DNA from 3 places in the Mesorhizobium sp. L103C131B0 genome. Region 2 is predicted to be linked to each of the others. Evidence: predicted binding sites of a transcription regulator. Region 2 holds the regulator's gene; each other region holds the start of a gene.
The links. The regulator PhoB, encoded in region 2, activates phosphate uptake and scavenging genes when phosphate is short. The targets are predictions, from matches to a motif close to TGTCATNNANCTGTCAT.

Region 1 (4,282 bases), on a different contig from region 2:
GGCGCGCCGCGTCGACAATGGCGCGGGCATTTTCCGGAGTATCGGCGAGCGGCTTTTCGGTGAGCAGATGGCAATGATGGGCAAAGGCGGAAAAGGCGACGTCGCGGCGGGCGGCGGGAACCACGACATCGAACACCGCGTCCGGCCTGGTCTGGTCGAGCACCGCATCCAAGCTGGTGCCGATGACGGCGCCGTCAAGCCCGTATTCGCGCGCCCTCGCCTTCGCCCGTTCGGCGTCGAGATCGACCAGGCCGACAATGGCCAGCCCGTCGATCTGCCTCGCGGCATCGAGCCAGGCCTTGCTCATCGCTCCACAGCCGACGAGGACGGCATTCATCATCCGGCATTCCTCCCGTCCGGCCCCTCCAGACCGAATGTCACGGCATTGACGGCACCACCGTAAACGTTTTTCCGTAAACGTTTACGAGAACACACCCGATGGCCTAGAATGTCAATCGGCTGCCCGCGACAATCATCCCGAAGCCTTGGCCTGAGCGGCAGCCGGTGCTAGCCAAGGGTCGGGGGAGAGAAGTCCTTGGCGTCCAGCATCCATGACCTCGCGCGTCACCTGAACATTTCGATCGGCACCGTGTCGCGGGCGCTGAACGGCCGCGCCGACGTCAATGCCGACACCCGCCAGCGCGTGCTCGCCGCCGCCAAGCAGCTGAACTATTCACCCAACCAGTCCGGCCGCAGCCTGCGGCAAGGCGCCACCCATTCGATCGCCTTCATGCTGCAACCGCATCCGGGGGACCAGCAATATGGCGAACCGTTCTTCATCCCGTTCCTGATCGGTCTGCAAGGCCGGCTTGCCGAGTATGGCCTGGATCTGATGGTCGTCATGGGTGAGCCCGGTCAATATCAGCAGGACAGGCTGCGCCGAGTGGTTGAGACGCGCCGGGCCGACGCGGTCGTGTTGGCCAACACACGGCGGGAAGACGATCGGATCGACTATCTCAGCAAGGCCGGCTTTCCCTTCGCCACGCTTGGCCGAAGTCAATCCGGCGACGACACCTATCCTTCGCTCGATATCGATTTCGAGAGGGCGGGTGATGAAGCCGTCGACCGGCTGGTCGCGCGCGGCCACCGCCGCATTGCCGCCATCCGCCCTTCGCTTGATCTCAACTTCGGCTACCTGTTCCTCGACGGCTACCGCAAGGCGCTGAAGCGGCATGGTATCGAAGTCGACCCCGGCCTGATCGCCGACGGCTTCATCAACGAGGCCGGAGGCTACCAGGTGACGCCGCGCGTGATGCTCTCCAAGGACCGGCCCACAGCCATCATCTTCAACAATGACGCAATGGCGCTCGGCGGCTGCAAAGCACTGGCCGAGATGGGCATCAGGCCCGGCCACGACATCGCGGTGATCGTCATCGTCGACACGCCGCTCTGCCGCTATTTTTCACCTGCGCTGACCGCCTTCCGTCCGTCGCTGGAGCCGATGGGCCGGCGACTGGCCGAAATGCTGCTGGCCTCGCTTCCCGCCTTTGCCGGCCCGGAAGGTCCGCGCATCATCCGCGAAGTCTGGCCGCTGGAGCTGATCGCGCGCGACAGCGATTGATCATTGCGCTCTTCCCTCTCCTACAAGGGTGAAGGAAGAGGCCCTCTCTGTCACGCAAGTATCATGTTCGCGTCCTAGACCGCTTTGCGAGAGGGCGACATCGTCGATGCGATGCGGTGGCCCCTTTGCGCCGCTCAAGGCTTGTCACAAAGAGGATCTCCATGAAAATCTCGCACCGAACCGTGTCGCTCGGCGCCGCGCTGGCGCTGTTTAACGCCCTGACCCCTGCCCTTGCCGACAGCACAGCCACCGTTGGTGGCTTCGTCAACAAGGGCCTGGTCGGCGTCGGCCGCATCCCGGCCGATCAGAAGGACAAGTTCGGCGAGACCTTCGGCTCCGGCTCCGGCATGTCCATCGACGCCGCAAGCTGGACCCGTGGCGCGGACGGCTACAAGGGCTCGCTCTGGTTGCTGCCGGACCGTGGCTACAATGTCGTCGGCACCACCGATTACCGGCCGCGCCTCAACACTATTCGCATCGAGTTCACGCCGGTAGCACTAGGCGCCACGCCCACCTCCGGCCAGGAACAGACAGGCGTCAAGACGACGCTTGCCGATTCCCTGCTCCTCACCGACGACAAGGGCGCTGACGCCACCGGCCTCGATCCGCTCAACGGCGTGCGCGCGGCCAATGGCGACCTGCCGATCCTGCCCGAGGCCAATGGCAAGCTGGCGCTCGACAATGAGGCGATCGCGCGGCTGCCCGACGGCACCATGTTCATCTCTGACGAATACGGCCCCAACATCTACCGCTTCTCGGCCGACGGCCATCTGTTGTCGGCAACGCAGCCGCCGGCCGCTTTGGTGCCGATGCGCAAGGGCGCGCCGAACTTCGCCTCCGACAATCCGGGCCCCGGTGCAGCCGAACCCGATCCGAAGGATCCCGAAACCGGCCGCCAGAACAACCAGGGCCTCGAAGGCATGGCGCTGACGCCGGACGGCAAGTCGCTGATCGCGGTGCTGCAATCCGCACCGCGCCAGGATGGCGGCGATTCCGGCGCCACGCGCCAGAACACCCGCGCGCTTGTCTATGACGCGTCCGACCCGGCACATCTCAAGCTGATCCACGAATATGTCGTGCCGCTGCCGGTTTTCAAGGACGCCAAGGACAAGACCAAGGTCGCCGCGCAGAGCGAAATCGTGGCGCTGTCCGACAAGACCTTCCTGATGCTGGCGCGCGACAGCGGAAACGGCCAGGGGGTGAAGGGCGATACTTCGCTGCTGCGCCAGATTTTCGTCGTCGACGTCTCTGGCGCCACCGACATTGCCGGCGGCGCCTTCGATGCCGCCGACAAGCCGCTGGCGCCCAAGGGCGTGCTCGACCCCTCGGTGACGCCGGCCAAGCTGACGCCGTTCATCGACATCAACGACAACAAGGAACTCGGCCGTTTCGGCCTGCATGACGGCAAGCCCAACGACAAGAACAATCTGTCGGAGAAGTGGGAAGCAATGTCGGTGGTCAGCGTGCTCGATCCGGCGCTGCCCGACGACTATTTCCTGTTCGTCGGCAACGATAACGACTTTCTCACCGAGGACGGTTTTCAGGTCGGCGCGCCCTACAAGGCCGAAGACGGCGCCGATGTCGATACCATGTTCCTGGTCTATCAGGTCACGCTTCCGGGCCTCGCCAAGAAGTAGCCGTATACGGAGAGGCGGACGCGCCCGGCGCGTCCGCCTCTAACCGTTTGTCGGCGATCAGCGATGCCGTGAAGGCACCTATTTCAAAATCTCCGCATCCCTTGGCACGCCGGCATCGATCGCCTCGGCGGTCCGGCTCGACACGGCCATGATCTTGCCCGCGGCCGAAAGGTTCGGGCGCACATAGACCTGGGCTACGCCGTTGACCCGGCTGTAGAGGTCGATGATGTCCTGGTTCATGAAGCGCACGCAGCCCGACGACGCATTCTTGCCGATGGAATCCCATTCCGGCGTGCCGTGCAGCCGGTACATCGTGTCCTTGCCGTCGCGGAACAGATAGAGCGCGCGCGCGCCGAGCGGACTCTGCGGTCCGGGCGGCATGCCGTCCTTGTATTTCGCCAGTTCCGGCCGGCGCTGGATCATTTCCGGCGGCGGCGTCCACACCGGCCATTTCTTGCGCGCCTGGATCACGGCGCTGCCGGTCCAGCCAAACCCGGCCTTGCCGAGGCTGACGCCATAGCGCATTGCCTTGCCGCCGTCGCGCACCAGATAGAGAAAATGCTCGGATGTATCGACGACGATCGTGCCGGGTTTTTCGCCGGTCGGATCGTCCACGATCTGGCGCACGAATTTCGGATCGAGCTTGGCGACGGGGATTGCCGGCAATGAAAAGCCCTCATCGACGCGCGCCGAATACATGGTGGCGGCATCGCCGAAAGCGGGCTCGGGTGCGGGTGCCGGCGCCGGCGTCGGCGGTACTGCCACATCAGTGGTTGTGCAGGCCGAAAGTGCCATGGCAGCGGCACCCAAAGTGGATGCTCCCAGAAACGCGCGCCTATTCAGGCGCTCAGAAAATAATGGATTGTCGGACATGATCCCCCCGGTTTGCGGCCCCTCGCGGCGATGACCCATAGCCCATTACGCAAGCTTTGAGAACCTGATCGCCTCAGCCGCGTTAAGCGTGATGTTCCGATGCCGCATCGACCTTGTCCGTTAAATCGGCGATCATTGCCGGGCGGCTTTGAGATGAACCTTCGCCGAACAGCCCATGGACGAAAAAATACCCCCGCGCCGGCGCACCGGC
Region 2 (4,282 bases):
GCTCGGCGGCCCTAGGTCTCGGCGCCTCCAAGATGCAGATGGTGTTCCATCAAATCCTGCCGCTTGCCGCCCCAGGCATCCTTACCGGCACCATCATCGGCCTGGCGCGTGCGCTCGGCGAGACAGCACCGCTGCTCTTGATCGGCATGGTCGCTTTCGTCGCCGATTATCCGACGACGCCTTTCGATCCGGCGACCGCGCTGCCGGTTCAGATCTATATGTGGGCAAACGAGGCTGAGCGCGCTTTTGTCGAGCGCATGTCCGGCGCCATCATCATCCTGCTCGTCTTCCTCATGGCCATGAACATCACCGCGATCGTGCTCCGGCGCCGCTTCGAGCGGCGCTGGTAGAAAAAAGGCAATTTGGTATGAACATCATGACCGAACAGTCCCTTGAGAATGCAGTGGGCGACAAAATGAACGCCAAGTCGAACGAAGTCATCAAGATGCGCGGCGACAAGGTCGGCGTCTTCTACGGCGAGAAGCAGGCGTTGTTCGACGTCAATCTCGACGTGCGTCAGAACCAGGTGACGGCGCTGATCGGCCCGTCCGGCTGCGGCAAGTCGACCTTCCTGCGCTGCCTCAACCGCATGAACGACACCATCGATTTGGCGCGGGTGACCGGCAAGATCACGCTCGATGAAGACGACATCTACGACAAGAACATCGATGTCGTCGAACTGCGCGCCCGCGTCGGCATGGTGTTCCAGAAACCCAACCCGTTCCCGAAGTCGATCTACGAGAACGTCGCCTACGGCCCGCGCATCCATGGGCTGGCCAAGCGCAAGTCCGACATGGACCAGATCGTCGAGCAGAGCCTGAAGAAGGCGGCGATCTGGAACGAGGTCAAGGACCGCCTGCAGGAGCCCGGCACCGGCCTGTCCGGCGGCCAGCAGCAGCGCCTGTGCATCGCGCGCGCCATCGCCGTGTCGCCGGAGGTGATCCTGATGGACGAGCCCTGCTCGGCGCTCGATCCGATCGCCACCGCCCGTGTCGAGGAGCTGATCGACGAACTGCGCCAGAACTACACGATCGTCATCGTCACCCACTCGATGCAGCAGGCGGCGCGCGTGTCGCAGCGCACGGCGATGTTCCATCTCGGCTATCTCGTCGAGGAGGGCGCCACCGACAAGATGTTCACCAACCCCGACGACAAGCGCACCCAGGACTACATTACCGGCCGCTTCGGCTGAGCCGTCCGGCGGGTGAATTTTCAGGCACGAGGACCAAGATCATGGGTGAACATACCGTCGCCTCCTTCGATGAAGAGCTCGGGCAGATCAGCAAGCTGATCCGCGACATGGGCGATCTGGCAGGCTCGATGGTCAGCGGCTCGACCAGGGCGCTGCTCAATTCGGACAATGCGCTGGCACAGCGTGTCGTTTCCGACGACGCCATCATGGATGCGCGCCAGCGCGAACTGGACGACCGCGCCATCACGCTGATCGCCAAGCGCCAGCCGATGGCCAACGATCTGCGCGCCGTGGTCGGCTCGATCCGCATGGCCGGCGACCTCGAGCGCATCGGCGATCTCGCCAAGAACATCGCCAAACGCGTCGGCACCGTGGGCTTGAGCGTCACGCCGCGCGACCTCTCGCACTCCATCGATGCCATGGCGCAGCTGGTGCTGATCCAGGTGCAAGGCGTCGTCGAGGAATATGCCGCCACCGATGCGGCAGCTCTTGCAAAACTCAGGAATGACGACGAGCGCATCGACGTCAAATACACGTCCGTGTTTCGTGAGCTCTTGACCTACATGATGGAAGACCCTCGCAACATCACCGCCTGCACGCATCTCTTGTTCTGCGCCAAGAATCTTGAGCGCATCGGCGATCATGTCACCAACATCGCCGAAAATGCGTATTATGTGCTGACCGGCCAGCAATTGCCCGCCAATCGTCCGAAGCAGGACGAGACGGCGATGGCCACGCCGGCCTGATGAGGGTGAACTGCCTATGATCGCGCCACGCATCATGGTCGTGGAGGACGAGGAGCCGCTAGGCGTGCTCCTCCGCTACAACCTCGAATCCGAAGGCTATCACGTCGAGGTGGTGACACGCGGCGACGAGGCCGAGATCCGCCTGCAGGAAAACGTGCCCGATCTCCTGGTGCTCGACTGGATGGTGCCCGCTGTTTCCGGCATCGAGCTCTGCCGGCGGCTTAGAGTGCGGCCCGAAACCGAGCGGCTGCCGATCATCATGCTGACCGCGCGCGGTGAGGAAAGCGATCGCGTGCGCGGCCTGTCCACCGGTGCCGACGACTATCTGGTCAAGCCATTCTCGACGCCGGAGTTCATGGCGCGCGTGAAGGCGCTGCTGCGCCGGGCCAAGCCGGAAGTGCTGTCCAGCGTGCTCAAGGTCGGCGACATCGTGCTCGACCGCGAGTCGCACCGTGTCTACCGCAAGAAGAGCGAGATCAGGCTCGGACCGACCGAGTTCCGGCTGCTCGAATTCATGATGCGCCATCCCGGCCGCGTGTTCTCGCGCAGCCAACTGCTCGACAATGTCTGGGGCGAGACGATCTACATCGACGAGCGAACCGTCGACGTCCATGTCGGGCGCTTACGCAAAGCGGTCAACAACGGCCGCATGCCGGATGTCATCCGTACCATTCGCGGCGCCGGCTACGCGATCAGGGAAGACTAGGATGCTGCGCGTCGCGCCGTTGCCGGCCATTCAGGCGACATGCTTGCCGGATTTGGCCTGAATGCCCGGCGCGAAAATCTCCTGATCGACGAAGCCGAGCGCGCGCATGGCACAGCCTTCGCGGATCAGCGGCAGCTCGTTGGGCTCGGTGTCGAAGGAGATCGACTTCGAGTGCTGGCCGCCGGCGGTCTGGGCGATCGCTTCGCGCAATGCCGGCTCGATCAGGTCGAAGGCGGCGGCGCTGACGCCAACCATGGCGACAGGCGCCGGGTCGATCAGCGCAAACAGGCTGCCGAGGCCGAAGCCGAGCGCCTCACCGGCCTTGCGATAGGCTTCGCGCTCCGGGCCATCGGTTTCGCGGGCGCGCGCGGCGAGTGCGCGCATATCAGCGTCGCCGATATCGACCGGCTCGGCATCTTCGCTCATCATTTTGGCGCTGCGCCAGATGGCGTAGTTTCCGGCATAGGCCTCGACGCAGCCGCGCCGCCCGCAGCGGCAGAGCGCGCCGCCCGGACGGTGGATCATGTGGCCGAACTCGCCGCCCGAGGAATGGGTGCCGGTGAACAGTTCGCCTTTCAGCACCAGCCCCATGCCGATGCCGTGCGACAAGAGGATCGCGATGAAATTGTCGCGGTAGCGCTCGGGCTGGCGCCATTGCAGGGCCACCGCCATCATATTGCAGTCGTTCTCCATGGTGGCAGGAATGCCGAATTCCGCTTCCAACATGTCGGCGAAGGCAATGTCGGTCAGTGGCGTGATTGGCGACCACAGCATGGCCCGCGCCTGCGAATCGGTGATGCCCTGGATGCCCATGGCAATGCGGGCGATGCTCTGGACATCGAGGTCCGGGTCCGCGAGACGCCGCCCGACGATTGCTACGCATTCGCCGATCAGCTCGTCGCGCGGCATGGTCAGCGTGTCGAGCCGGCGCTGTTCTTCCGCGACCACCTGGCCGGCATAGTCGATGACGGTGACGGAGAGGAAGTTCAGCGACAGCACCACGGTCATGACCGCCGCCGCTTCCGGGTTGAGGCCAAGGCCGACCTGCGGCCGGCCGCGTTTCAGCGAGCCGGTCTCGCCAGGCTTGCCTTCAATCAGGATGCCTTCTTGAATTAGATCAGACGAGATTGCCGATATCGTCGAATGGCTGAGGCCGGTGGTCGCCGCAATCTCGGTCCGCGACGGCTGGCCGGCCCGGCGCACGGCCGAAATCACCATCGCACGGTTGCGACGGCGCAGATCGTCGTGGCGGATCCCAACCGACATTTGTTTTCCTCCCGGCCTCCTCGCGCCTCATGATAGTGAAGGCGTTCGACGGCACCAGCCAAATATTGGCAGACGCCGGCAGCCCTGTCATTGTTTATTGCGGAGCTCGAAAAAATTCGGCAACGCCATCAGAATCCATCATAATCGATGTTGACAGTGCCTTATCATTGAACCAGTATTTTTTCGAGGCTCGAAAAAATGGAGCCTCTTTGTGCAGGCCTTCGGGCCGGTTTTGTCGCGCCGTGGGCGGCGCAGGGAGGGTTATAATGAACAGATTTGCAGCCGCCATGCTGGCGGGTGTCGCCATGTCGCTGGCGCTGATGTCGGTCGCGCAGGCGAAGGACAAGGTCATCGGCGTGTCGTGGTCGAACT
Region 3 (4,282 bases), on a different contig from region 2:
CTGTCGACGCGGCTGCTACCATCTTCTGGCACCGCCAGCTACCGCATGCGCGACGGCCAGTTCCGCGAACTCTACCGTATGAGCGAGGCCGAGTGCCGCTTCCTGATGCGCACCGACTGGGGCTTTGTTCATCAGAACCCCGCCGACGGCTTGCGCATGACGGTGTCTGCCGGCGCCAATGTCGGCGAGCGGCTAATGGCGGTCGGTGACCGCCATTACGGCAAGATCCGCGCCACTGCCGTCGACTGGCTGTCGCGCGTCGAGATCGACGAGGACCGCATCGACGACGAGCCGCGCGCCTTTTCCGGCGGCATGCGCCAGCGCCTGCAAATCGCCCGCAACCTCGTCACCGGACCGAGGCTGGTGTTCATGGACGAGCCGACCGGCGGCCTCGACGTCTCGGTGCAGGCGCGCCTGCTCGATTTGCTGCGCGGGTTGGTCACCGATCTCGGCCTGGCGGCCATCGTCGTCACCCACGATCTCGCCGTCGCCCGGCTTCTGTCGCAGCGTATGATGGTGATGAAAGACGGCCGTGTCGTCGAAAGCGGCCTGACGGATCGCGTGCTCGACGATCCCCGCGCGCCTTACACGCAATTGCTTGTTTCCTCGATTCTACAGGTGTGAAGATGGCGCCAAGGCACCCCCCTCTGGCCTGCCGGCCATCTCCCCCTCAAGGGGGGAGATCAGCAGCTTTTATGTCCCGCCCCTTCTACGATGCAGAAGAATGGCGAAGTCGAACGCGACAGCCAATCTCCCCCCTTGAGGGGGAGATGCCTGGCAAGGCAGAGGGGGGTGTTGGCCCGCGGACGAACAACGATTGGAGAACCTTCTGATGCCGACGCCCCTCGTTGTTTCCGGCGTCGCCAAAAGCTTCACCATGCATCTGCGCGACGGCATCAGATTGCCGGTTGTCGCCGGCGTCTCATTCTCGATCCGGGCCGGTGAATGCGCCGTGCTCGGCGGGCCTTCCGGCGCCGGCAAAAGCTCGATCCTGAAAATGCTCTATGGCAATTATGCCGTCGATGAAGGCCAGATCATCGTTCAGCATGAGGGCGGCCTGATCGATCTCGCCATCGCCAGCCCGCGCACGGTGCTTTCCGTGCGCCGCCAGACGATCGGCTATGTCAGCCAGTTCCTGCGCACCGTGCCGCGCGTCTCCGCGCTCGACGTGGTCGCCGAGCCGCTGGTCGAACGCGGCGAGGACCGCGAGAGCGCGCGGAAAAAAGCACGCACCTTGCTGGGGCAGCTCAATTTGCCGGAAAAGCTCTGGGCGCTGCCGCCGGCGACTTTCTCGGGCGGTGAGCAGCAGCGCGTCAATATCGCGCGCGGCTTCATCACCGAGCATCCGGTCTTGCTGCTCGACGAGCCGACAGCTTCGCTCGATTCGAAAAACCGCAACGTTGTGGTTGCGTTGATCGCCGCCAAGAAGGCCGGCGGTGTCGCCTTGCTCGGCATCTTCCATGACCCGGATGTGCGTGACGCCGTCGCCGATCGCATCATCGACGTGACCTCTTTCGCCGCCGGAAAAATCGCTGCATGAGCAGGAAACTATCGGAAGCGCCGTTGGTCCACGCCACGGCGCAGGTCGAGAACTCGACATTGGGGCGCTGGACAGAGATCGCCGACCGCAGCCGCGTGTCCGAAAGCATCCTCGGCGACTATTCCTACATCATGCAGGACTGCGTCGTCTGGTGCGCGACCATCGGCAAGTTCTCCAACATAGCCGCCGCCGTGCGCATCAACGCCACAAACCACCCGACCTGGCGGCCGACGCTGCATCACTTCACCTATCGCGCCTCCGACTATTGGGACGACGCCGAGCACGAAACAGAATTCTTCGCCCAGCGCCGCGCCAAACGCGTCTCCATCGGCCACGACACCTGGCTCGGCCACGGCTCGACCATCCTGCCCGGCGTCACCGTCGGCGATGGTGCTGCCGTAGGCGCCGGCGCTGTGGTGTCGAAGGATGTCGCGCCCTACACCATCGTTGGCGGGGTGCCAGCCAAGCCGATCCGCGAGCGTTTCGATCGCCGCACGGCCGAACGCTACCAGGCGCTCGCCTGGTGGGACTGGGACCACGCCAGGCTGCGCGCCGCGCTCGACGATTTTCGCGTACTCGAGGCAGACGCGTTCCTCGAGAAATACGGCGCCTGATCGGGTGCGACCACCCCCACTTGCCGCACGGCTGTGGAGCGTAACAAAACTGACATCGTGATGACATGGCAGGTTCATGTCGCTGCGCTAGGCGAGAACCAGACGATCAATTCAGGTCTGGAACTCTTCGATGTTATCGACCCCTGCCACGCTCGAAATCCGCGGCGTCTCGCGCCGATTTGGCAAGAACACCGCTGTCAGCGCCATCGACCTGTCGATCCCGCAGGGCCAGATGGTCGGCATCATCGGTCGTTCCGGCGCCGGCAAATCCACCCTCCTCCGCATGATCAACCGTCTCATCGACCCCAGCCAGGGATCGATTTTTTTTGACGGTGCCGAGGTCTCGCGGCTGCGTGGCTCGCCGCTGCGACGCTGGCAGCGCGACTGCGCCATGATCTTCCAGCAGTTCAACCTGGTGCCGCGCCTCGATGTGCTGACCAATGTGCTGCTCGGCCGTCTCAATCATCGCTCGACCTTTTCCAACCTGCTCGGCATGTTTACCCGCGCCGAATGCGCTGAGGCGATTGCAGCACTCGAGCGCCTCGACATCGCCCGCACCGCACTGCAGCCAGCCGGCACGCTGTCTGGCGGCCAGCAGCAGCGCGTCGCCATTGCCCGCGCCATGATGCAGCAGCCCAAGGTGCTGCTCGCCGATGAGCCGATCGCTTCGCTCGACCCGCTCAACGCCAAGGTGGTGATGGACTCGCTGCAGGACATCAACCTGCGCGAAGGCATCACCGTCGTCACCAATCTGCACACGCTGGACACCGCCCGCACCTATTGCAACCGCATCATCGGCATGGCTGCCGGCAAGATCGTCTTCGACGGTCCGCCGGAAGCGCTCAACCGCGAGGCCGTGCGCCTGGTCTATGGCGCCGACGGCAACGGCGTCGATATCTCCGAGGCCATCACCTCGACCAGCATCGCCTACAAGCAAAAGATCGCCGCATCCGCCAGCCCGCTCGAGCCCGCATTCCCGGGTACTGATCCATGATCCCGAAAAGTGGATACCGGTTTTCGGAAAAGATCATGGACCAAAACTGAGCCGCACTGGATCGACCGCCCGCGTCAAGGGCACTTGCAAAAATCAAGAACGCTGCCGGCGCGGGGCCGGAACTTACAGGAGAGACATCAAATGTTCAGGAAGATGGTATTCGGCGCCGTTTCGGCGCTCGCCATGGCAACCAGCGCCGCGCATGCGGCCGACCTCAAGGAATTCCGCGTCGGCATCCTCGGCGGAGAGAACGAAACCGACCGCCTGCGCAACTATCAGTGCCTGGCCGATCACCTGAAGACCGAATTCGGCTTCGAAAAGGTCTCGCTGTTCCCCGCCGCCGACTATGACGGCGTCATCCAGGGCCTGCTCGGCGGCACGCTCGACTTCGCCGAACTCGGCGCTTCCGGCTACGCCAGCGTCTACATCAAGGACCCGAAGGCGGTCACCCCGATCCTCACCACCCAGCAGACCGACGGCGCCACCGGCTATTATTCCATCGGCCTGGCGCTGAAGTCTTCGGGCATTACCGACATCAAGTCGGCCAAGGGCAAGAAGCTCGGCTACGCCGATCCGGACTCGACCTCGGGCTACCTGATCCCGCTGACCCAGATCCCGAAGGACACCGGCGCCTCGAACGACGCCTACTTCGCCTCGACCCAGTTCAATGGCGGCCATGAAAACAACATCCTCGCCGTTCGCGACGGCAAGGTCGACGTTGCGGTTGACGATTCCTCCGGCATCGGCGACTTCAAGAACGGCTACACCTCCGGCACCTTCCACAAGGTCACCGCCAAGGGCGCCGTCGACCCCAACTGCTTCGTCGAAGTCTGGCGCTCGGGCCTGATCCCGAACGGCCCGCTGGTCGTGCGCACCGCGCTCGGCGACGACATGACCGCCAAGCTTGCCGCCTTCTTCACCGACCTGCCGAAGAAAGACAAGGCCTGTTTCGAAGGCGTCGAAGGCGGCGACTTCACCGGTTACGTCCCGGTCAAGCCTGACTTCTACAACGTCATCGTCGAAGCCCGTAAGGCAGCCATCGGCGGCTGACGGCAAAATCAGAAAGGGCGACGTGAAAAACGCCGCCCTTTTTGCATGTCCCGATCATGACCATCTCAGCAACAGCCCGCTCCA

Region 1: X730_RS148475 (esterase-like activity of phytase family protein) is a predicted target of PhoB. The motif match lies at 1,610-1,626, and genes of this name have one in related genera.
Region 3: phnC (phosphonate ABC transporter ATP-binding protein) is a predicted target of PhoB. The motif match lies at 2,194-2,210, and genes of this name have one in related genera.

What each region holds. Positions count from the first base shown of each region.
Region 1 covers NZ_AYXC01000008.1:192,397-196,678, reverse strand. Annotated here, with positions in the region: gene X730_RS148465 (Gfo/Idh/MocA family oxidoreductase) at 1-340, opposite strand, end outside; gene X730_RS148470 (LacI family DNA-binding transcriptional regulator) at 536-1,561, shown strand; gene X730_RS148475 (esterase-like activity of phytase family protein) at 1,723-3,198, shown strand; gene X730_RS148480 (L,D-transpeptidase) at 3,277-4,071, opposite strand; gene X730_RS148485 (MATE family efflux transporter) at 4,247-4,282, shown strand, end outside.
Region 2 covers NZ_AYXC01000010.1:129,844-134,125, forward strand. Annotated here, with positions in the region: gene pstA (phosphate ABC transporter permease PstA) at 1-350, shown strand, start outside; gene pstB (phosphate ABC transporter ATP-binding protein PstB) at 368-1,192, shown strand; gene phoU (phosphate signaling complex protein PhoU) at 1,234-1,938, shown strand; gene phoB (phosphate regulon transcriptional regulator PhoB) at 1,955-2,644, shown strand; gene X730_RS146930 (ROK family protein) at 2,675-3,910, opposite strand; gene xylF (D-xylose ABC transporter substrate-binding protein) at 4,177-4,282, shown strand, end outside.
Region 3 covers NZ_AYXC01000005.1:410,624-414,905, reverse strand. Annotated here, with positions in the region: gene phnK (phosphonate C-P lyase system protein PhnK) at 1-624, shown strand, start outside; gene phnL (phosphonate C-P lyase system protein PhnL) at 833-1,540, shown strand; gene X730_RS151860 (DapH/DapD/GlmU-related protein) at 1,537-2,154, shown strand; gene phnC (phosphonate ABC transporter ATP-binding protein) at 2,285-3,148, shown strand; gene phnD (phosphonate ABC transporter substrate-binding protein) at 3,290-4,198, shown strand; gene phnE (phosphonate ABC transporter, permease protein PhnE) at 4,255-4,282, shown strand, end outside.